DNA from 3 places in the Paenibacillus sp. PK4536 genome. Region 3 is predicted to be linked to each of the others. Evidence: predicted binding sites of a transcription regulator. Region 3 holds the regulator's gene; each other region holds the start of a gene.
What was found. The regulator Rex, encoded in region 3, represses fermentation and respiration genes when NADH is low (regulators of the CRP and FNR family bind a similar motif). The targets are predictions, from matches to a motif close to TTGTGAAATATTTCACAA.
Positions count from the first base shown of each region.

Region 1: nadA (quinolinate synthase NadA) is a predicted target of Rex. The motif match lies at 4,486-4,503, and genes of this name have one in related genera.
Region 2: PO903_RS03190 (formate/nitrite transporter family protein) is a predicted target of Rex. The motif match lies at 1,576-1,593, and genes of this name have one in related genera.

Region 1 covers NZ_CP126313.1:1,275,089-1,282,544, forward strand. Annotated here, with positions in the region: gene PO903_RS05905 (protein kinase domain-containing protein) at 1-26, shown strand, start outside; gene tilS (tRNA lysidine(34) synthetase TilS) at 55-1,497, shown strand; gene hpt (hypoxanthine phosphoribosyltransferase) at 1,546-2,085, shown strand; gene ftsH (ATP-dependent zinc metalloprotease FtsH) at 2,195-4,249, shown strand; gene nadA (quinolinate synthase NadA) at 4,526-5,470, shown strand; gene nadB (L-aspartate oxidase) at 5,492-7,138, shown strand; gene nadC (carboxylating nicotinate-nucleotide diphosphorylase) at 7,128-7,456, shown strand, end outside.
Region 2 covers NZ_CP126313.1:666,895-674,350, reverse strand. Annotated here, with positions in the region: gene PO903_RS03195 (FAD-dependent oxidoreductase) at 109-1,470, shown strand; gene PO903_RS03190 (formate/nitrite transporter family protein) at 1,711-2,598, shown strand; gene PO903_RS03185 (GNAT family N-acetyltransferase) at 2,763-3,197, shown strand; gene PO903_RS03180 (sensor histidine kinase) at 3,406-4,623, shown strand; gene PO903_RS03175 (copper amine oxidase N-terminal domain-containing protein) at 4,760-6,385, opposite strand; gene PO903_RS03170 (carboxymuconolactone decarboxylase family protein) at 6,968-7,414, opposite strand.
Region 3 covers NZ_CP126313.1:4,323,957-4,331,412, forward strand. Annotated here, with positions in the region: gene PO903_RS19170 (methyl-accepting chemotaxis protein) at 1-132, shown strand, start outside; gene PO903_RS19175 (cell wall elongation regulator TseB-like domain-containing protein) at 229-777, opposite strand; gene PO903_RS19180 (amidohydrolase) at 808-2,115, opposite strand; gene PO903_RS19185 (redox-sensing transcriptional repressor Rex) at 2,108-2,755, opposite strand; gene dinG (ATP-dependent DNA helicase DinG) at 2,752-5,646, opposite strand; gene PO903_RS19195 (S-layer homology domain-containing protein) at 6,101-7,456, shown strand, end outside.

The DNA.
Region 1 (7,456 bases), 2.0 Mb from region 3:
TTATCGCTTTATTCTTTACCAAGTAAAAAACGATCAAGAAACGGGGAGAGTATGATGAGTGGAAAGACATGGCAATCGTTGTTAGAGCATGTCAGAACACTTGTAAAAGAACAGCGTCTTGGTTCAGCTGGCGATACCATTATTGTCGCTGTATCAGGTGGGCCAGATTCTGTAGCACTACTTCATGTTTTGCATGCTTTATCCGATGAATATCAATGGAAGCTAGTCTGCGCTCATCTTAATCATGGATTTCGTCCAGAAGAATCTGCACAAGAAGCGCAATATGTAGCTAAGATATCGTCAGACTTGCACATTCCTTTTGAGCTAGAAGAAGTCAGTACGCCTGATTATATGGTAGAGACGGGTCAAGGACCACAAGAAGCTGCACGTACATTACGCTATGATTTTTTGCATCGAATCGCTGAGAAATGGTCTGCACATTCGATCGCACTGGCTCATCATATGGATGATCAAGCAGAAACGGTATTGATGCGAATTTTGCGTGGATCAGGGGCTGAAGGATTAAGCGGAATAAAAATGCGTAGAACTGAAAAAAATGTGGAACTTATACGTCCGTTCTTACGTATATACAAGACGACCTTGATTCATGCCTGTGAAGAATGCGATTTTGGTTACATTACAGATAGCAGTAATCTTCACCGCAAGTATACACGTAACCGTATCCGATTGGATGTTTTACCATTTTTGGAGCAATTTAATGAGCAGTTGGTGCCATCACTGGCAAGGCTTGCTGAAATTGTCGGAACTGAAAATGATTATATTCAACAGGAAACAGGGACGTTATACGCAGAATTGGTTAAAGAAGAAGAAGGATCGTTTTCATTTGAAGTTACTTCTTTCGTGGAAGTGCATGTCGCTTTACAACGGAGGTTGATTAAACTAATATTGAGTTATCTGTCACCATCTTACGAACAATTTGATTTTTCCAAAATTGAGATGGTTCGGGGACAGATTATGCAAAGTGGTCTCACAAGTTGGAGTCTGGATATTGGCGATAAGGTCACTTGTGTCCGAGAGTATCAGAATATCCGATTTATACGAGGAGTACCCAAGTTTTATGAACCATATTGTATTCCGATTTTGCGTAATAATGAGGTTATATCTATTCCTTTTACCAAGGAGCAATTAGATATCCGATTATTGCCATGGAATAGGAATGATTCAGATCAGATGGAACTTTCTTCGGAGGAAGCGTTTTTTGATGCGGATTTACTGACTTTTCCGCTTTGTTTGCGTTCTCGCCGTCAAGGTGACTCGTTTAAACTTACAGGAAAAGGCGGAACGAAGAAAGTTAAAAATCTTTTTATCGATGAGAAAATACCATTATCTCAGCGTAATACTTTGCCTTTATTGGCTGATTTTCACGGTCAAGTGCTATGGATTCCAGGAATTCGACGTTCGGGATCAGCTTTGGTGCACCCGGGTACTTCTTGTGTAGTACATATGAGGCGAATAAAAACTGAAGAAAATGTTTGATTATCGTCGATTCGGCTTGATAAGTATAATGTAGGAGGTTCAACCAAGTTGCGCAATGACATTGAAGAAGTACTCATCAGTGAAGAAGAGATTCAGCAGAAGATTTTAGAACTTGGCGCTAAGCTAAGTGACGATTACAAGGGACGCAACCCGCTTGTGATTTGTGTATTGAAAGGTGCTTTTGTATTTATGGCTGATCTGGTTAAACGGATCGACGTACCGCTTGAGATTGATTTTATGGCGGTATCCAGTTATGGAGCATCTACCAAATCATCCGGTGTTGTCAAAATCATTAAAGATCTAGATGTTTCTGTTGAAGGACGGGACGTATTGATCGTAGAAGACATTATTGACAGTGGACTCACGCTTAGTTACCTTATGGAGGTATTGCGCGGTCGTAGTGCTAGTAGCGTACGTGTAGTTACTCTTTTCGATAAGCCAGCAGGCAGAACCGTTGACTTAGAAGCAGATTATACCGGTTTTGTTATTCCGGATGCTTTTATTGTTGGATACGGTCTAGATTATGCTGAGAAATACCGGAATCTCCCCTACATTGGGATTTTAAAACCGGCAATTTATTCAAACTAATTACCTATGTCTGAATAGCAGCAATATCCGTTATTTGGCTTCGAGCTCTATTGAGAACGTAAGTCTGGCTATGGTAAAATAATTTAAGTGTCTCGAGAGGAGGTAGGGGATGAATCGGTTCATCCGGAATTCGGGTTTCTATTTAATTCTTTTTTTAGTCGTGGTGGGCATTGTACGTTACGTTAGTGACGGAAGCGAAGCTACCGATAATCCAAGATATGATCAGCTTAAAGCAGCACTTGCTGCTGGTAATGTCTCCTCTGTTACGGTTCAGTTTGATAACTATGCGTATTTAGTTACAGGTGAATACAAAACAAAACCAGCAGATGCGAAGTCGAATGCATTTTCTTCTTACATCCCTGCCACTGATGCAGCGATCAACGAGATCGAAACAGCTAGTGACAATGGGGGTACACAAGTAACCATTAAGCCGATGGAAGGCGACAGTATTTGGTTGTCATTCATCACTTCGATGATTCCACTTGTGATTATGTTTATTCTGTTCTTCTTCCTCTTCAATCAAGCTCAGGGTGGCGGCGGCAAAGTGATGAACTTTGGTAAGAGTCGTGCTCGCTTGTATAACGAAGAGAAGAAAAAAATTACATTCGAGGATGTAGCAGGGGCTGACGAAGAGAAACAAGAACTCGTCGAAGTTGTTGACTTCCTGAAAGATCCACGTAAGTTTAACGCCGTTGGAGCTCGTATTCCTAAAGGGGTACTTCTTGTAGGTCCTCCGGGTACTGGTAAAACATTGCTTGCTCGTGCAGTAGCAGGAGAAGCAGGCGTACCATTCTTCAGCATTTCCGGTTCTGATTTCGTAGAAATGTTTGTCGGTGTCGGTGCGTCGCGTGTACGTGATTTGTTTGAAAATGCGAAGAAAAATGCACCATGTATTATTTTCATCGATGAAATTGATGCTGTTGGTCGTCAACGGGGCGCAGGTCTTGGTGGCGGTCATGATGAGCGCGAACAAACGCTAAATCAACTTCTTGTTGAAATGGATGGATTTGGAGCTAACGAAGGTATTATTATCGTTGCTGCAACTAACCGTCCAGATATCTTGGATCCTGCATTGTTACGTCCAGGTCGTTTTGACCGTCAAATTACGGTGGATCGTCCAGACGTGAAAGGTCGCGAAGCTGTACTGAAAGTTCACTCACGTAACAAACCACTTACGTCTAACGTAAGATTGGATACAATTGCGAAACGTACAACAGGTTTTACAGGTGCAGATCTGGAGAACTTGATGAACGAAGCAGCATTGCTTGCTGCGCGTCGTAATCGTCGTGATATTTCGATGAATGAGGTTGATGAAGCTATTGACCGTATCATCGTAGGTACAGAAAAACGTAGTCGTGTTATTAGTGATCGTGAAAAACGTATCGTTGCTTATCATGAAGCGGGTCATACGATTGTAGGTTATTTCTTGGAGCATGCGGATATGGTACACAAAGTAACAATCGTACCGCGTGGACGTGCTGGCGGGTATGTTATTATGCTTCCTAAAGAAGACCGTATGCTTGTAACGAAACAGGAATTGTTGGATAAAGTAACTGGTTTGCTAGGTGGACGTGTTGCTGAAGAATTATTTATCGGCGAGATTGGTACTGGAGCATATAGTGACTTCCAACAAGCAACTGGTATCGTACGTAGCATGATCGTTGAATACGGTATGAGTGAGAAGCTTGGACCGATGCAATTCGGTACTGCTCAAGGTCAAGTATTCTTGGGTCGTGATATCGGACACGAGCAAAACTATAGTGATAAAATCGCTTATGAGATCGATCAAGAAATGCACCGTTTTATTACGGAATCTTACGAACGCTGTCGCGAATTATTGCAAAAGCATTCAAGAGAAATGCATTTGATTGCTCAAACATTGCTTGAAGTAGAAACATTGGATCTAGAACAAATCAAAGAATTGATCGAAACTGGATCTTTAAGTGATACTGGCAATAGCGATGGTAATAGCGGTTCAGGGGAAACACCAGAAGGTGGCGAACCAACTGTAGATACAATCGGTGGTTCTTTGAGCTTGGAGAAAGATAACACTCCATCTACACCTGGATTGGGCAAAGACGGAGATATTCCGAATAGCCCTACTAATGGCCCTGGCGAAGATCGTGGACCAAATGGAACAGGTGGAAGTACACCCACTTCGTAATCAATAACAAAATGCAGTAAATAAAAAGCCTGAAGATCAATAGGATCTTCAGGCTTTTTTGCGTTTAAAAAATATGTTCAAATTCATAGATTGACAAGTGAGTATAGCATTGTGTACATTATTGGTTGAACCTGATCACAAATTTGACACAATTCACACAGTAGTAAGGGATATTTTTCACAAACTATTCGATCAGAAAGCTATAACTACCTTAGAACATACTTCTCTGCCAAACATTGTGAAATGAATCTCAATCAATTTGAAGGAGTGATTACGATGGAAGCGTTAGCACTGGAAAAGAAAGCAGAACGGGATGCACAGCTCAAGGAACGTCTTTTAGAATTAAAAAAGGAGCGCAATGCTATTATTCTAGCTCATTATTATCAACGGGATGAGATTCAAGAAGTGGCAGATTTCCGTGGCGATTCTTTTTTGTTAGCGCAAAAAGCAGCTCAGACTGAAGCAGATACGATTGTGTTTTGTGGAGTTCACTTTATGGGTGAAAGTGCTAAAATTCTAGCACCTAACAAAACAGTGATTATCCCTGATGAGCGGGCAGGTTGTCCAATGGCAGATATGGTCAATGTAGATGGTCTGCGTCGATTAAAAGAAAAACATCCTAATGCTAAAGTGGTTACTTATATTAATTCATCTGCTGAGATCAAAGCAGAAACAGATATCTGCTGTACTTCGGCAAATGCGGTGAAAGTCATTCAGTCCGTTGATTCCGACGAAATCATTTGGGTTCCTGATAAAAATTTAGGGCACTATGTACAACAGCATACTGATAAAAAGATGATTATCTGGGAAGGGTATTGTAACACCCATGATATGTTGACGGTCAAAGACGTGATGGAGATGAAAGCGAAACATCCTCATTCTGAATTTGTTGTTCATCCTGAATGTCGGCCAGATGTTGTTGCTTTAGGTGACTTTGTAGGTAGCACAACAGCGATTATCAAATATTGCAAAGAATCGCCTTGTCAGGAGTTTATCGTAGGGACAGAAGATGGTACAGGTTATCAGCTTCGCAAAGACAGCCCTGATAAAACATTTCGCTTTGCTAGCAAATATTTAGTATGCCCTAATATGAAAGTGAATAATTTAAAAAAATTAGTCAATTGCTTAGAGCAGATGAAACCTCAAATCTATGTACCACCTGCTGTTGCTGATCAAGCTCGTGTTTCTTTGGAACGTATGCTACAAGTATCTTCATCTTGAACGATTGAGAGGGAACAGATTATGATTCCAAATCGCCTGATAGATTATCATCTGAGTGAATATATTCACAAACAAGTCGATGTTATTATTATAGGTTCAGGAATTGCAGGATTGTTTGCTGCTATTTCGGCAAGTGAATATAAGCACGTTCTTATGATCACAAAGAAATCATTATTAGACAGTAATACTCGTTATGCTCAAGGCGGGATTGCAGCTGTGATAGCAGCAGATGATTCTCCTCTTTATCACCGTCAAGATACATTGCTTGCAGGAGCTGGTCTTTGTTCCTCGTCTGCCGTAGATGTGCTTGTGCAAGAAGGCCCAGCAGGTGTACAGGAACTGATTCGTCTAGGCACTTTATTTGATACGATTGACGGACAATTGGAGTTAACACGAGAAGGGGCTCATAGTCATCGCCGTATTTTACATGCAAATGGGGATTCTACAGGATATGAGATTGTTAGAGCATTATCTCAGCATGTGGCTGAACATCCACGTATTGAAGTTTGGGATGAGCATTTGGCAATTGATCTAGTCACGCATCACAATGAATGTACAGGCGTCATCGTAAAGCAACCAGATGATCGTCTCGTCTATGTCCAAGCAGAAGCGACTGTGATCTGTTCAGGAGGTAGTGGACAGCTATATCAATATACGACGAATCCTGATGTGGCTACAGGCGATGGAGTGGCGATGGCTTACCGCGCAGGAGCACAGGTACGAGATATGGAATTTATTCAATTTCATCCGACTGCTTTATGTTATCCAGGTGCACCGCGATTTCTGATCTCAGAAGCGTTACGCGGTGAAGGAGCTATTTTGCGTAATCATACAGGTGAAGCTTTTATGGCAAATTACCATCTGTTAAAAGAACTGGCACCTCGAGATATCGTAGCTAGAGCGATCATCAGTGAAATGGAAAAAGAAGAAAGTACTTGTGTCTATCTGGATATCACACATGAGTCTGAAGAGACATTGAAACGCCGTTTTCCTACTATTTTTGCAACCTGTGTGAGATATGGATTAAATATAGCTCAAGACTGGATTCCTGTGGCACCTGCGGCTCATTATATGATGGGTGGTATCAAAACCGATCTTCAAGGAGCAAGTAGTGTGCAGCGATTATTTGCTTGTGGTGAAGTCTCTTCTACAGGTATTCATGGGGCAAATCGATTAGCAAGTAATTCATTATCCGAAGCGATTGTTTTTGGCAAACGGGTAGTTCAGCAAATTCTTCAACTACCTCCACTGGTTGAACCCGAGCAAGAATCCTCTTTATCAGCAAAAGATATGCTTTCTTATGATAAGAATGTACCTGAATTCACAAACTCTGCCGAACAATGGATCAGTTGGCGCTTAGAACTCCAACAGATTATGGGACAGTACGCTGGACTTCGTCGTACCTCTGTATCTCTTCAAGAAGGCTTAACTAAGCTTGAAGAATTAGGGATTATTTTTGAATATCCAATGAATACAAAGGAAGCTATCGAGCTGTCCAATATGTTGACATGTGCTTTGCTTGTGATGCGTTCAGCATTGTATCGGGAAGAAAGTCGTGGCGGACATTATCGAGAAGATTTTCCAGAGCGTAATGATACAGATTGGCAACAGCATATTGTGCAACAGATTCATCAAGGGCTAACAAAGGAGAGTAGTGATGATGTTTAACGGATACGAAGACAATCTAATACAATGGATCAAATTATGGCTAAACGAAGATGTAGGCGCTGGAGATATCACTACAGCAACCACAGTTCCACAAGGACATAGTAGTCGCGCCGTTATTCATGCTAAGCAAGATGGAATACTTGCGGGGCTCCCGGTAGCGGAGTTAGTATTTCGCACAGTTCATCCTGATCTGAAGTTTCAACCTATCGCTCAAGAAGGACAAAAGCTACACAAAGGTGATATCATTGCAGAAGTAGAAGGCAGTACACACCATCTACTGACAGGAGAACGTCTAGCACTTAATTTATTGCAACGGAT
Region 2 (7,456 bases), 1.4 Mb from region 3:
CTTAATTCACCTGAATTTTACTTGTCGGACATTCAGCATAGACCATACAACTTTGGATAAGAACCATTTACATGATAAAAAATAAAGAATTATCAGGAGGAAGAAACCATGAAAGTAGCTGTTATAGGATGTACTCACGCAGGAACTGCCGCTGTTGTTAATACCGCTAAATTGTACCCGGATGCTGAAATCACTGTATATGAACGTAACGATAATATTTCATTCTTATCTTGCGGGATCGCGTTATATGTAGGTGGAGTAGTGAATGATCCAGACGGATTGTTTTACTCTTCTCCAGATCAATTAGCTGATCTAGGTGTAACGACTAAAATGTTGCATGAAGTGACAGCGATCGATACGGATAACAAAACATTACAAGCTCGTGATCTGACTACAGGTATTGAACTTACAGATACGTATGACAAATTGATTATGACAACGGGTTCTTGGCCGATCGTTCCTAAATTTGAAGGTATTGAACTGGATAACATTTTACTTTGCAAAAACTACAATCACTCCAATACGATTATTGAAAAAGCGCAACATGCTAATAATATCGTTGTTGTAGGCGCAGGTTATATCGGTGTTGAACTGGTAGAAGCATTCCAAATGAATGGTAAACAAGTGACATTGATCGATGCTGAAGATCGCATTTTGAACAAATATCTAGATCCTGAATTTACATCTCGTACTGAAGAATCACTGCAAGAACACGGCATCGAATTAGCGTTATCAGAGAAAGTGGTAAAATTCACAGGTGAAGGTGGCAAAGTAACGACCGTAGTTACTGACAAAGCGACCCACAAAGCAGATATGGTCATCTTGTGTATCGGTTTCCGTCCCAATACTGAATTGCTTAAAGGACAAGTCGATATGTTAGTTAACGGTGCTATCCTTGTAGATAAATATATGCAAACCAGTAAAAAAGATGTGTTCGCTGCTGGAGATAGCTGTGCTATTTTCTACAACCCAACAGGTAAACATGCTTATATTCCTTTAGCTACCAATGCAGTTCGTATGGGTACACTGGTCGCTCGTAACCTTGTGCAACCTACGAATGAATATATGGGTACACAAGGAACATCCGGTATCAAAATCTATGAAGATAATATTGCAGGAACAGGTATGACCGAAACAGCTGCTCGTGAAGCAGGATTAAATGTAGAAACAAGCACCATGCATGATCATTACCGTCCAGAATTTATGCCGACACATGAGACGGTAACCTTGAAAGTCGTGTACGAAAAAGAAACACGTCGCATCTTAGGCGCCCAATTGATGTCTAAAGTCGATTTAACTCAATCGATCAATACCATCTCAGTCTGTATCCAAAATCAAATGACAGTGGATCAATTAGCCTTTATCGACTTCTTTTTCCAACCACATTACAACAAACCTTGGAACTACTTGAATACGGTAGGTTTGCAAGCATTAGCACCTATCCAGACCCAACAAGAAGTTCACGCTTAATCAGGTTTGAAATAAGTCATTTTATATCATCGTAAGCTCCCATTGGATATTGATCAAAGTTCTACCCCTAACAAAGCCTGTACAGTTCCCCCACTGTACAGGCTTTTGTGCTTAATTTCACAAATTCTTTTCCAAAGTGATATTTGTTACTTTTTTCACAAAGTAATTGTATTAAAATTGAAATATGAAAAGGTAATTTAATTATACGGAAATAGATGCTTATAAGGGGGATGCAACACAATGGCTTATTACAAACCACAACAGATTGCAATGAATACGATTGAGACGGGAATCATCAAAGCCAAGTCGACATGGATACAGATGCTTGTACTCGGGTTTTTAGGTGGAGCTTTTATTGCGCTAGGATTTTTATTAGATATTCGAGTGATTGCGAATACACCGGAAGCCTGGGGAAGCTTTGCTAACTTTATCGGAGCGGCATTGTTCCCTGTGGGACTGATTCTTGTACTGGTTGCAGGTGGAGAACTGTTAACTGGTAATATGATGGCTGTTCCGTTAGCGCGGATGGCGAAGCGGATCAGTACGCTTGAAGTAGCACGCAATCTACTTGCGATTACGGTAGCGAATCTATTAGGCGCTTTATTCGTCGCTTACTTCTTCGGTCATGTGGTGGGATTAACAGAAACCGGTCCTTATTTGACCAAAACAGTAGAAATGGCAGGGCATAAGTTAGAAGGAAGCTTTGCCCAGATGTTTTTATCCGGGATTGGATGTAACTGGTTGGTAGCTCTAGCGGTCTGGTTATCGTATAGTGCTGACAGTATTAGTGGTAAAATACTCGGAATCTGGTTCCCGACCATGGCATTTGTTGCTATCGGATTTCAGCACGTTGTCGCTAATATGTTTTTGATTCCAGCAGCGATCTTTGCAGGGTATTATTCATGGGATATGTATCTGATGAACTTTATTCCGGTATGGCTCGGTAATCTCACAGGTGGAGCTGTATTTGTAGCAGGGATTTATTTCACAGCCTATATCAAAAAAGATCATCAACTGACACCAGCCAATTCTGGGCATACTCAGCATCATGAACCTACAGTCTCAACGATGCCAGCGGTATCGGCTACAGCAACATTACCGTTGCAACATAGCGATCAAGCTCATTAATCGCAAGCAGGTGTAGAAAAAAAGATCTTCATGTTGATGAAGGTCTTTTTTTGCGTTATAGAGGAAGCTAATGATCTTCTTGTAACATCATACAGTCAAAATAGTATACTTATTAAATAATCATGACGATATCTTAATTATCTCTGAAAGAGTAGGTGATATTTTTGCATATTCAAGAACTATCTGTAGACGATCATATACCACAGATCAAACCATTTATGGATCAATTTAATAGTAATCAAGAGTTGGCTCTTCCGCCGTATGATCGTGCGCATTTTTCGCTAGCCGCTTATGAAGGTGAGCAATATATTGGTGGAGTCGTTGGCTCGATGGTCTGGGGATTGTTATATATTCAATTACTTGCTGTCGATCATGTATACAGAGGCAAAGGGATTGGAGCAGACTTGTTACAAGCGATCGAAGATCAAGCTAGGCAGCAGGGAGCCAAAGTGAGTGAATTAACGACAATGAGCTGGCAAGCGCCTCACTTTTATATGAAGTACGGGTATACTATTTTTGGCGAAATTCATGATATTCCGATCGAAGGACAGACCAAGTATTATATGAAAAAAAATCTACTCTCTTCGACACAAAGTTAAGTTTGTCTTTATTGGATATAGATGAAGCTTAAGAGGTCATCTATAAACGTATAGAAAAACGGATATACGCTAGGTTTGATGCTGGATATCACCTGATGATTTGCAAATATAGTAAGCTATTTTTGGCGGTATGCTTTATGATAAAGTAGAGACCATATGCATCATGAACTACCCATTATAAAGGTACGGAAAATAGAGGTGTTGGACTATGTCTGATAAAGATTTAAACGAATGGACTGAAAACGAAAAAAATTTACAAGCAGAGATCGAACGATTACAGCTTCTGGCAGACGAGCGTCTGGAAGCTAAAGTGAAAGCAGAAAAAGCAGACGAGAATAAGTCTTCCTTTATTGCTATGCTTAGTCATGAGATTCGAACACCTATGAATGGTATTATCACAATGGCGGATTTATTACAGCAGACTTCACTTGATGAAGAGCAGACACGATATAACGAGATTATTCAATCCAGTAGTGAAGCTTTAATGACACTTGTCGATAATTTGCTAGATATCAGTAAAATGGAAGCCGGTAAAATGTCTTTAGAACAATATCCGTTTGATCTGATCAATACGATTGAAGATTTGGCGTATGTGTTATCACCTACAGCTTTTGAGAAAAAAGTACAGGTGATACTCGATGTGGAGACTGATATTCCTTTATTTGTGATCGGCGATGCGTTAAAGGTTCGACAGATTTTTATGAATATTTTGCAGAATGCGATTAAATTCACACACTCTGGCGAAATTTTAATTTCTTTATTCTTATTGTCTACCGTCAAAGAAGAAGATATCCATGTCAAAATCGTCCTTAGAGATACAGGCATCGGGATGTCGGAAAAGCAACTCGGGGTTATTTTTGACAGTTATGCTCAAGGTCATAGCAATCAGAAGCATCATTATGGAGGAACAGGACTCGGACTCGCAATCACCAAAAGTCTTGTAGAACTAATGGGCGGACAAGTCTATGTAAAGAGTGAACTGGGTGTAGGGACTGAATTTAGCGTCGAGATTCGATTTGATAAATATACAGACTTACCGTCCATTCCTTTTGAAAAAGATATCTTAGCTAATATCAATATTATGGTGCTAGACAGCAATCTGACGAGCTTAGAGTTAATGACGAATACACTTCAAGGATGGGGAGCACGGGTCGCTACGTCTTTGAATATGGATGATTCATTTATTGATAATATTTCAAGACATTCGTATGATATCTGCTTAATTGATCATCAGACGATTGATTTTAAAAAGTGGGATTTGGAATTGGATTATTTGAAAAAGCAGCGTATGTTGCTAATGGTTCCTTTGGGGAATAAGATTGATGAAGATTTCAAAGGCAGATTCGAGACGGTGATCACCAAACCAATTCGCAAACTTCATTTGCTTAACAGTATTCTGGCATTACAAAAAATCAAAAAACATTAATGATGACATATCTACATCGCATGAGTAAACATAAGCGATCATTATACATAAAAGGCACTTTGGAGGATAACCCCCAAAGTGCCTTTTACGTTATAACATTGATTAAAGATAAGATCTAGCGTGTAGAAAAACTAGATTACATTGATTTAGTTAGTGTGATTTCACCAGTAGATTTATTCCATTTAACATCCCAACCCAATAATTCAGTGATAGAGCGTAAAGGAACCATTGTTCTACCGTTGCTATCTACCATAGATACAGCTTCGATTTTTTGAGTTTTACCGTTCACATCAACAGTGTTTTTACCAACCCAGAATTTCATTGTATCTTTACCAGCCATAACAGTTACTTGACCCGCAGCTTTGTTCCAAGCTACTTTAGCGCCAATACCTTCTGCAAGGTAACGCAATGGAATATAAGTTGTTCCATTTTTCACCATAGGCATAGTGTCCATCATTGTCATTTTGTCGCCAACTTTAAGTTGTTTGCTGTTTAATTTCATCCATACTTTCATCATAGAAGCATCAGCAGGTTTTGCTGGCATTGGAGCCGCAGCAGCCATTTTGAACTTAGCAGGGTATTGTTTTACAATTGCGCCACCCAAAGCTTCGCCGATACCGAACATTGTTTTGAATCCTTCACGATCTGCTTTGTATGCAGCTTCGTATTTTTTAGCAGCATAGTTGTCGATAACCATTTGTACTTGATCTTCATGAGCAACTAATGCTTTTTTAGCAGCAGCAGCTGGCAAGTTGTTTGCTGTTGCAGCACCTAAGAATGTAGAGAATTCAGTTGTGAAATCAGTAATACGATCTTTTACAGCTTGTAGAGACGTTTTGTCTCCTTTTTTCAATGCTGTTACATAATCGCTTTGTGCTTTGATATGGTTGGTAACCCAGATTTTTTCGAACTGGTTACCACCTTCAGCACCATAGATGGAAGTGATTGCTTTTTTGAATGCTGCTGTGTTTCCAGCTTCTGCTTTGATCAATGCTGCAGAATCTTTGCTATCGCCATCATATTGTTTTTGCATTTGCAATACAGATAATGCAAAGTGTTCTGCTGCTAATTGGTTTAGTGCAGAGCGTAGATCAGCTGCTGGAGTATCTACAGAACCATTGTTGAATTTAGCAGGGTTTTGAGCAACGATTGCTCCTGATAGCGCTTTACTTACAGTGAACATAGTAGCGAAACCTTCACGATATTCAGCATAAGCACCTGTGTAATCGCCAGCTACATATTTTTCAAATACGTCTTGTACTTGATCTTCATGTAGACGAAGAGCTTGAGCTGCTGCTTTTTGTGGCAATTTACCTTCTGTAGCTGTTGCAAGGAATTTAGAGAATTCATCTACGAAGCTTTGTACTTGAGCTTCTGCTTTTTTGATTGCTGCTTTATTATCCATCTTAGTTGCTTTAACCAAGTTGTCTGTGTATTTGTTGTGAGCACGGAAGATTCTTTCAAATTCAGCCGCGCCTGCTTTACCGTAGATCGCTTCGATAGCAGGTTGCATATCTAGTGCATTTTGATCGAGTGCATCATAAGCTTGTTTAGCATCAGGTGCACCTTCGTATGCTTTAGTCATAGCTACAACAGCTAATGCGAAATGCTCGGAAAGTAAGTAATCTAATCCTGAACGAAGGTCAGCCGCTTTGGTGCTTACTGTAGGAGTCGCTGTTGCTGGTGTTGCCGCGAATGCTCCTGCTGCTGGAAGAAGTAAAGAAAGGCTTAATGCAGGTACGATTAGTTTTTGAATTTTCATAAGTAAGCTCCCTTTGTGTTTACATTTTTTGGTGAAGCATTGTTGCTGTCCATACACAGATGAACGAAAGATATTTGTTTTTGGATCACTTTATTTATTTTTTAATTTTAAAAATGAGGCTGCAATGAAGTAATAGAAGGATGAATAATGCGGTATTGTTACTGTTTTCGTAATTGATGTCACTGATCTGTCCTTGCCCGATCACCAGCCCCACTGTATAGAAATAAATGACTTACCTTTTTTCACTTGCATACTCTCGAATAATGTATAAACACATTTCTCAGAAACTAAACTAAGTGGCTTATATAATTTTAAGGAACAACTGATTTGCGTGGAACCAAATAAAAAAAGTGCCCCTATCATAGGGCACTTTGATAATGTAATAGAATATATAAAGCCGAATAAACAAATGAAATCCGCCATAGTGCGGTTCGGGGGAACGAAACCGTAATATGGCGGATTCCGGGAGTGGTCCATGATATAGCAGAAGTGAGAACGAAGGGGACATCATTCTCGCCAATTGCCGTTACTTATTGTTAAACACGGGCACATGTATTGAAACAGGTGATTTACAAAATTTTTTTAATCTTTACAGCCCGGGAACATTCCTGTCGAAATGGCTATCCGATTCCAATTATTGATCGTGTTAATCGCTACAATAATATCCATATATTGTTTCTCACTAAAGTGTTTTAACACTTCATTGTATACCGTTTGAGGGACTCCTTGAGTTGTGATTTCAGTGACCACTTCAGTCAGATGAAGAACTGCTTTTTCAGCATCTGTATAATACGTACATTCTCGCCATACGCTGATTAGAGCGATTCGTTCTTCCGATTCCCCCATTTTGCGTAAATCGCGTGTATGCATATCGAGACAGAACGCACAGCCATTGATCTGAGAAGCACGAATTTTGATCAATTCATAAAGGATAGGGTCAAGATCCTGTTCTTTGATAAATTTCTCCATTTGCCCCATTAGTGAATAGACTTTCGGGTGTACTTTGTAATAATCCATACGTGTTTGCATGTGTATTCCTCCTAAGATATTGAATAATCGTAAGCTTCATAT
Region 3 (7,456 bases):
TCAAATACCGAAAGTGTAAGTGCGGCTACAGAAGAGCAGTTAGCTTTCCTTGAAGAAAGTACAGCGCATACGGCTACACTTCATGCGATGGCGGAGAAATTACAAAGCACTGTTTTACAATTCCGCTTATAATCCTATATACCTCCACTGCAACAAAAAAAGCATGATCTGGATGAATTCATACGCTGAATTCAAAAGATCATGCTTTTTTGGTTTACTCTTCTTGTGTCAATCTTCTTGACCTGTTCCTTTTAATGTTGCGGGCAGTTCCATGGGTTCGCTTAATTTAGCTCCATCACGGAAATTATAAAAAATATAATAGTAACGTTCATTGAGTTTGGCAAAGACTTGCCATGCATATTTTCCTTTGAATGAACCGGGAACAATACGTACAGCTTCTGCTCCAGGCAGATCATTTTGTAGTAAAGCATTTACTTTTTCATATGTCACTGTACCTGCTGTTTTCTCAACATGTACGGCATTAGCACCTTCAGCGACTGAGCCATCAATATTGAACTTCACCCAGACCATAAGGTCTTCTTGTGCTGTGTTCTTACCTTCAACTACCCAATACGTTGAAGTATCTGTCCAGACAGAATTAAATGTACGTGTCACAGATACGATATCAGCCTTTTCCTGTGCACTGTTTATCGCCAGCTGCTCTTTACTCCATGGCTGCGCCATAACATGAACATAAAATTGATTAACACCTAATACAAGCAATCCTACTACTACAATAATGATTGCAATCCATTTTCCACTTCCCAAATTTCGCAAAACACGCCATCCTTTCCTGTCGACTTCCGGTTAGCGTTTGAGCAAACCTTCAAAAGCACTTTGGGCTTCATGACGAATTTTTTCTTCATCCAGTGTTAATGATATACCATCTTTGATTAATTGCTTACCATCTACCCAGACATGCAATACATCTTTAGCTGATGCAGAATAAATGGTATGTGAGATAAAATCAGTACGTGGCAAGAAATGCGGTTGATCTACATTTAATGCCGTAATATCGGCTTTCATACCGACAGCAAATGTACCTACGTCATTCAAAAATACAGATTTCGCACCGTATTCTGTACCCATTTTCAATGCTTCTAATGCAGGTACTGCTGTTGGATCTCCGGATACTCCTTTATGAATAAGAGCTGCCAAACGCATCTCTTCAAACATATCCAAGTTGTTATTACTTGCCGGGCCATCTGTTCCTAAAGAAACGACTACACCTGCACGCAATAAATCAGGAACACGAGCAACACCACTTGCTAATTTCAGATTACTACCCGGATTATGCGAAACAGCTACTTTATGTTGCGCAAGCATTTCGATCTCTTCATCATTCAAATGAACAGCATGTGCCAAAAGGGCTGGACGCGTGAAAAATCCTAATTTCTCTAAATGAGCTACAGGACGTAATCCATAATCAGTTACATTTAATTGTACTTCAGCTAACGTCTCAGACATATGTGTATGCAGCGGCAAATCCAAGTCATGTGCTGCTTGTACAAATTGTTCGATGTATGCAGGAGGACATGTATACGGCGCATGTGGAGACATCATCGTTGTAATACGTCCATCAGCTTGACCGTGCCAATCCCGTGCAAAGTCGATAGATTGTTGTAACTTTTGCTTTTGTTCTTCTTCTGAACATAAGCCGATAACACCACGCATCAATACAGCACGCATTCCTGATTGCTCTACGACTTCAGCAACACGCTCTGAACGATCATACATATCCAAGAATGTTGTAGTACCGCCTTTTAACATTTCAAGTACAGATAATGATGTTCCCCAGTATACATCGTCACTAGTAAACTTCGCTTCCATCGGCCACATTTTTTCCTGTAACCATACTTGTAGTGCAAGGTCGTCGCCATATCCACGTAGCAAAGACATTGCCGCATGACCATGACTGTTCACTAGACCCGGGATAAAGAACAAATGATTACCATCGACTACTGTTGTTCCTTCTTCAATCACAGGCTCTTCTTCTCCAAGATAAGTGATCCATCCATCTTCAATCACCATATGTCCGAAAAGCATCGATTTTTCTTCACTCATTACAGCAAACATACCGTTTTTGATAACCCATTTGTTCGAGGTGTTATTCATTAGTTTCATGTTCCTTTCCATCTTCCAGATAATAGGCAAGGCTTAGTAAGTCCGTTGTAAAATCAGCAGTGTGTACACGAATATGCGGTGGAGCTTTCAAAATAATCGGTGCAAAGTTCAAAATGGCTTCGATCCCTGCTTCAATCAATTGATCTGCTACACGCTGTGCTTCAATATTAGGCACAGTAATAATACCAATACGAATACTTTTCGCTTTGACTGTTGCTCCAAGTTCTTCGATCGGTTGTACAACTAATGTATTGATCATCGAACCGACTTTGGGTTCTAGAGAATCAAACACAGCTACGATTTTCATCGTTTCTTTCAAATACATATTATAGTTCGAAAGGGCATGTCCTAGATTACCTGCACCTACAAGTGCAACATTAATCTGTTGATCTAATTTTAAAATATGACGTATTTTCTCAATCAGATAAGATACATCATACCCGATTCCTTTACGTCCAAAATCTCCAAAATAAGCTAAGTCTTTGCGAATTTGTGCTGGATTCAAATCTAATTTTTGTCCCAATTCTTGCGAAGACACTGTGGGAACTTCACGGGTGTGAAGTTCGTTCAGATATCTAAGGTATACAGGTAGTCTTCGCACGACTGCTTCTGATATTTTGTCGGATTTCATGCTTGCTCCCCCTCTTGATTTACAGTTTCCTTTTCAGGTTCGGCCTGGCTAAGCCATTCTGTAATACGGGGTACCATCTGCTCTGTCGGCATATGTTCCATTTTGGGACCGGGTAATGAATATAGAAAATGCTTGCCATAATAGGACTCGATCACACGAGTGTCATAGACAATAACGATTCCCCGATCACTAGATGTCCGTACTAATCTACCAAAACCTTGTTTGAAACGGATAACTGCTTGCGGTACAGATAATTTCATAAATGGATTTTTCTTTTCTTTTTTAAGCCGTTCGCTTTTGGCTTCTAGCAATGGATGATTGGGCGGTTGAAAAGGTAATCGTACAATCGCCAGACATGTTAATGCTTCGCCCGGAATATCGACACCTTCCCAGAAGCTACTTGTTCCAAGCAATACAGAAGCAGAACGCTCCTGGAATCTACGAGTAAGCTTCGTCCGACTCCCTCCATCAACGCCTTGACCAAATACAGCAATATCACTATGTGATAACTTCTCTTTTAATGGCTCATACACCTGCTTGAGCATTCGATATGAGGTAAATAAAACCATCATTCGTCCTTGCGTTGCTTTGGCAGTCTCTGCTAACGAGTTCGCTAATGTATCTACAAAGAAGGCATCACCGACACTGCCTTTGACACTTGGAAAGTCACGTGGAATCAACAATAGCGATTGCTCACGATAATTAAAAGGTGAAGATAACTGTTCAGTCATCAATCTGCCTTCTTTTTCCGCTTCGACAAGTCCCAGTTGTTCAATCATATATTGGAATTTCTTTTCTATTGATAGGGTTGCGGATGTTAGAATAATACTTTTCTTTTTATCGAAAAAGTACTCTTTCAATTGCTTGCTCACATCCACAGGCACAGCATACATCTGTAAAGACTTGCTACGGTAATTTCCATTGGCTTCATACCAGTAGACCGTATCTGTACTTTCCAGCTTCACAAATTGACGTAGATCGTCTCGAACGACAGTCAAATCTTTGAATAGACCCGATACATCAGTCACCAGACTATCTGTGCCCAACTGTTCATCGCTTTCTTTGATCTGATTCATTACTTGTTCGCCTTTACGAATCAATTGACTCAGTCCGATATGGATCTGATTCTCCAAATCCGTAATTACCGTCCATTCTGTCGGTTGCTTCTCAGGTAACAAACGTAATGTAAATTGTCCAGCTTCTCCTGGAGCGGCATCACTACGCTGAGGTAATAAAGCAAATAATAATTCGCTCAATTTGTCCCAATTTTCTTTGACATCTACAATTTCAGGATATAGATTATCTATCGCTATCGCCCAATCCATACCACGCTCATTACCAGATGAACCTAACTGTTGGCGCAAAATAGCCAGCTGACCATTTTTACTGTCTTTGAACAAACGAAGTAGCGGATGAACCAATGTGAAATATTTCATATGCATACCCAAGTGCTTACCTGCTACATCTTCTAAATGATGCGCTTCATCAATCACCAATCGATCGTAAGCAGGCAATAATTGATGCCCTGCTTTGACATCGGTAAATAATTTGGAATGGTTCGTAATAACGACATCAGCTGTACCTGCTTCATGCTTCGCACGATGGTAGAAGCATTTGCGGAACCACGGACATGCACGACCAAGACAAGAATCGGTATCACTCGCTACCGTTTCCCAGAAATCGGCTCCACGGTTACCCATATTCAGCTCTTCATCGTCACCGGTTTCCGTCGAATTTAACCAGACAATCATTTGAGCAGCAATCAATACATCTTCTTTAGGACTTTGAAATTCTTTTGTATTTATTTTATGCTCAAATTTGCGCAGACACAAATAATGCTGGCGTCCTTTAAATACGGCAGCACGAAATGCAAATGGAATCACTTGAGTCAGTAATGGAATATCCCGTTCTCGTAACTGTTCTTGCAAATTAATCGTATGTGTACTTACCATCACACGATCGTTTTCTTTTACACTATGATAGATCGAAGGTAATAAATAACCTAACGATTTGCCCGTTCCTGTTCCTGCTTCAATCAATAGATGTTTATCATCCGTCATCGCTTTGATCACTTCTTCAAACATCCGATTCTGCGGTTCACGTTCTTCATAATGAGGAAGTAAATTACGCAAATTCTGTTTCACTTGCTCCAAAAATTCATCAAATGACACATCGGCAAGTGGCATATTTCCACGCTCTTCATGAGCAGGTAAAATCTCATTCCAATCGCCTACTTTTAACGCCAATTGACGGAAAAAGCGATGTTCGTCTAAATCTTGAATCGGTTGTGCTTCTTTCTCCATCCGTACTCCATCAAAATACCAACCTAAATCACTATCCTGATTATCAAATAGTTCGGATAATCGTTGTACCGTAATCAATGGGAGGTCATTCAATTCTTCCAAACATTTCAGAAATACATGAGCTGTCGCTAACGCATCGCTATCTGCTTGGTGAGGACGATCATGGACAAATCCTAAATCTTTACTGACCATACTTAACTGGTAACTTGAAAGATTCGGGAAAAAAATACGCAATAAATCCATAGTGTCTAGTACTCGACCTGTAAAAGCCAAATATCCTGTCTGATCCAAAGCTCGTTGTAAAAATCCTAAATCAAACCCAACGTTATGCCCAACAAGCACAGCGTCTTCTAGTAGAGGAATCATCTCCAAAATGACATCATCCAACTCTGGAGCGTCGACTACATCTTCATTTTTAATTCCGGTTAAACCTTCTATAAAAGGAGGAATAGGCACTCCTGGCTTCACCATAGAAGAATATACGGTGGAAATACTTAAATCATGATCTATAATGGCAAGCCCAACTTGAATAATATCATCGGTGGACTGAGTACCTGTGGTCTCAAAATCCAGTACGGCAAATTTCATGGATGTCTAAATCCTCTCCTTGCTGTCGTCTCAACCTGATGTCGAAATGTTCACCTATCAGCATACCAGAAGAAGACGGTTTTGAAAATCAAAGGGTGGGTGGTTATTTAAATTTTAGCTTTTCTAGGGGTGGCGCTGCGAGGAGAAAATCGTTCTTGTCGTCGCTTGTTGTAAATGAATCCTTTAAATGACTGCTTCACAGTCAGGATTCATTTACAAAGGCGAGCGCTTCGCTCTTTCAGAATGATTTTCTCCTCTCCGCTGGTGTAGGTGCATAAGCATAATTTTGAATAACTCGTTTAGGAAGAAGCAGGAAATGAGGAACATATATAGAGTTACATAAAATATCATATAGCTTTAAATTGTGTGAATTTTAATTTACCCATATTGAGTAGCATCTGTTATATTAGTAAAGGATTTCAATATAATTATAAATGGAGGGAATTAAAGTAAAATGAGAAAGTTTATGATGATGTTTTTAGTGTTGGTGGTGACATTAATGGGGTCAGCGCCTGCTACGCTTTTTGCAAGTGAGGAAGAAACAAGTAATTTGGTAGCAAGTAATGAGGTTATAAGTACGCCTAACTTTAGTCTTTCTGGAGACTATGATATAACATTAAAGCAAGGAGAACCTTTTATTGAAGAAGGCTGGAATGTATCGGATAGTGTATATAGTAAAGATGAATTAAAAATTGATATTACATATACTTTAAATTCTGTACCAGTAAGTCAGATTGATACTAATATACCTGGAGTATACGTCATTACATATGTTGCAGAGAATCCAGCCGGAAAAAGATCTTATCCTTCAAAACGTACAGTTGATGTTGTTGCTACTGCAAATCAAAATGATATTGATCAATTGAATATCCTTAGTAACTTGGGTATGACTTATCACAACGGTTCTGTTTATCTTGCAAAAGGTAGTTCAGGCATATCAAAAGTTGAATTAAGCTCTGGGACAGTTACTTCTATCGTATATGGTGGTTACTATGCTGATACTATTGTCACTGTTGCTTTCAACCAAGCTGGCGACCTATTTTATACTTTAGAAAATCAAGCAAAGATTAACAAAGTAGATGCCAAATACTTGCAAAGTTCTCCTCTAAATTCAGAAGAGCTTCGTAATTATAGCTCTATTTATTTAGATCTTAGCGACAAAGCGCCTGCTGGTCAGGAACCTATAGAAAATATTTCTAATATCGCATTTGATTCTCAAGATCAACTTTATATTGCTAATCCTGTTTTTTATTTTGATGCTGTTTTGTATAGATGGAATCAAAATAGTCAACAGTTAGAAGCAATCATACAATCAGATGTTGAAAATTTTCAAGTTATGGCTTTAGATAAAAATGATAATTTTTACTTTAACGGAAATGTATCTCGACCTGACTTTGCAAAACATGGCTTCTTCAAAATACCTGCTGATAAATTAAAACAATTACCCGTATCTGATGATGCTTCAGAATTATATCGTGATATCGGTTCATTGTATCCTAATGCCAAAGGAATGGTTTTCCTTCCTGATGGTCGAGGCTATTATAACGATAACGGAAAAATTAAAGCTATTTATCCTCGCTCTAAACCTATAATCACATTAAAAGGAGATTATAATCCTAGTCTTTTTGTTGGTGATACTTATGTAGAAGAAGGTATAACTGTACAGGATGCGACATATTCTGAATTCACAACAAAAATCACTTATACACTTGATAGCAAACCTGTGGATTCTTTAAATACTTCTATTCCAGGTCATTATATTATTCACTATAATGCAACTAACCCTGCAAATGTTGCAGCATTAGAAGTA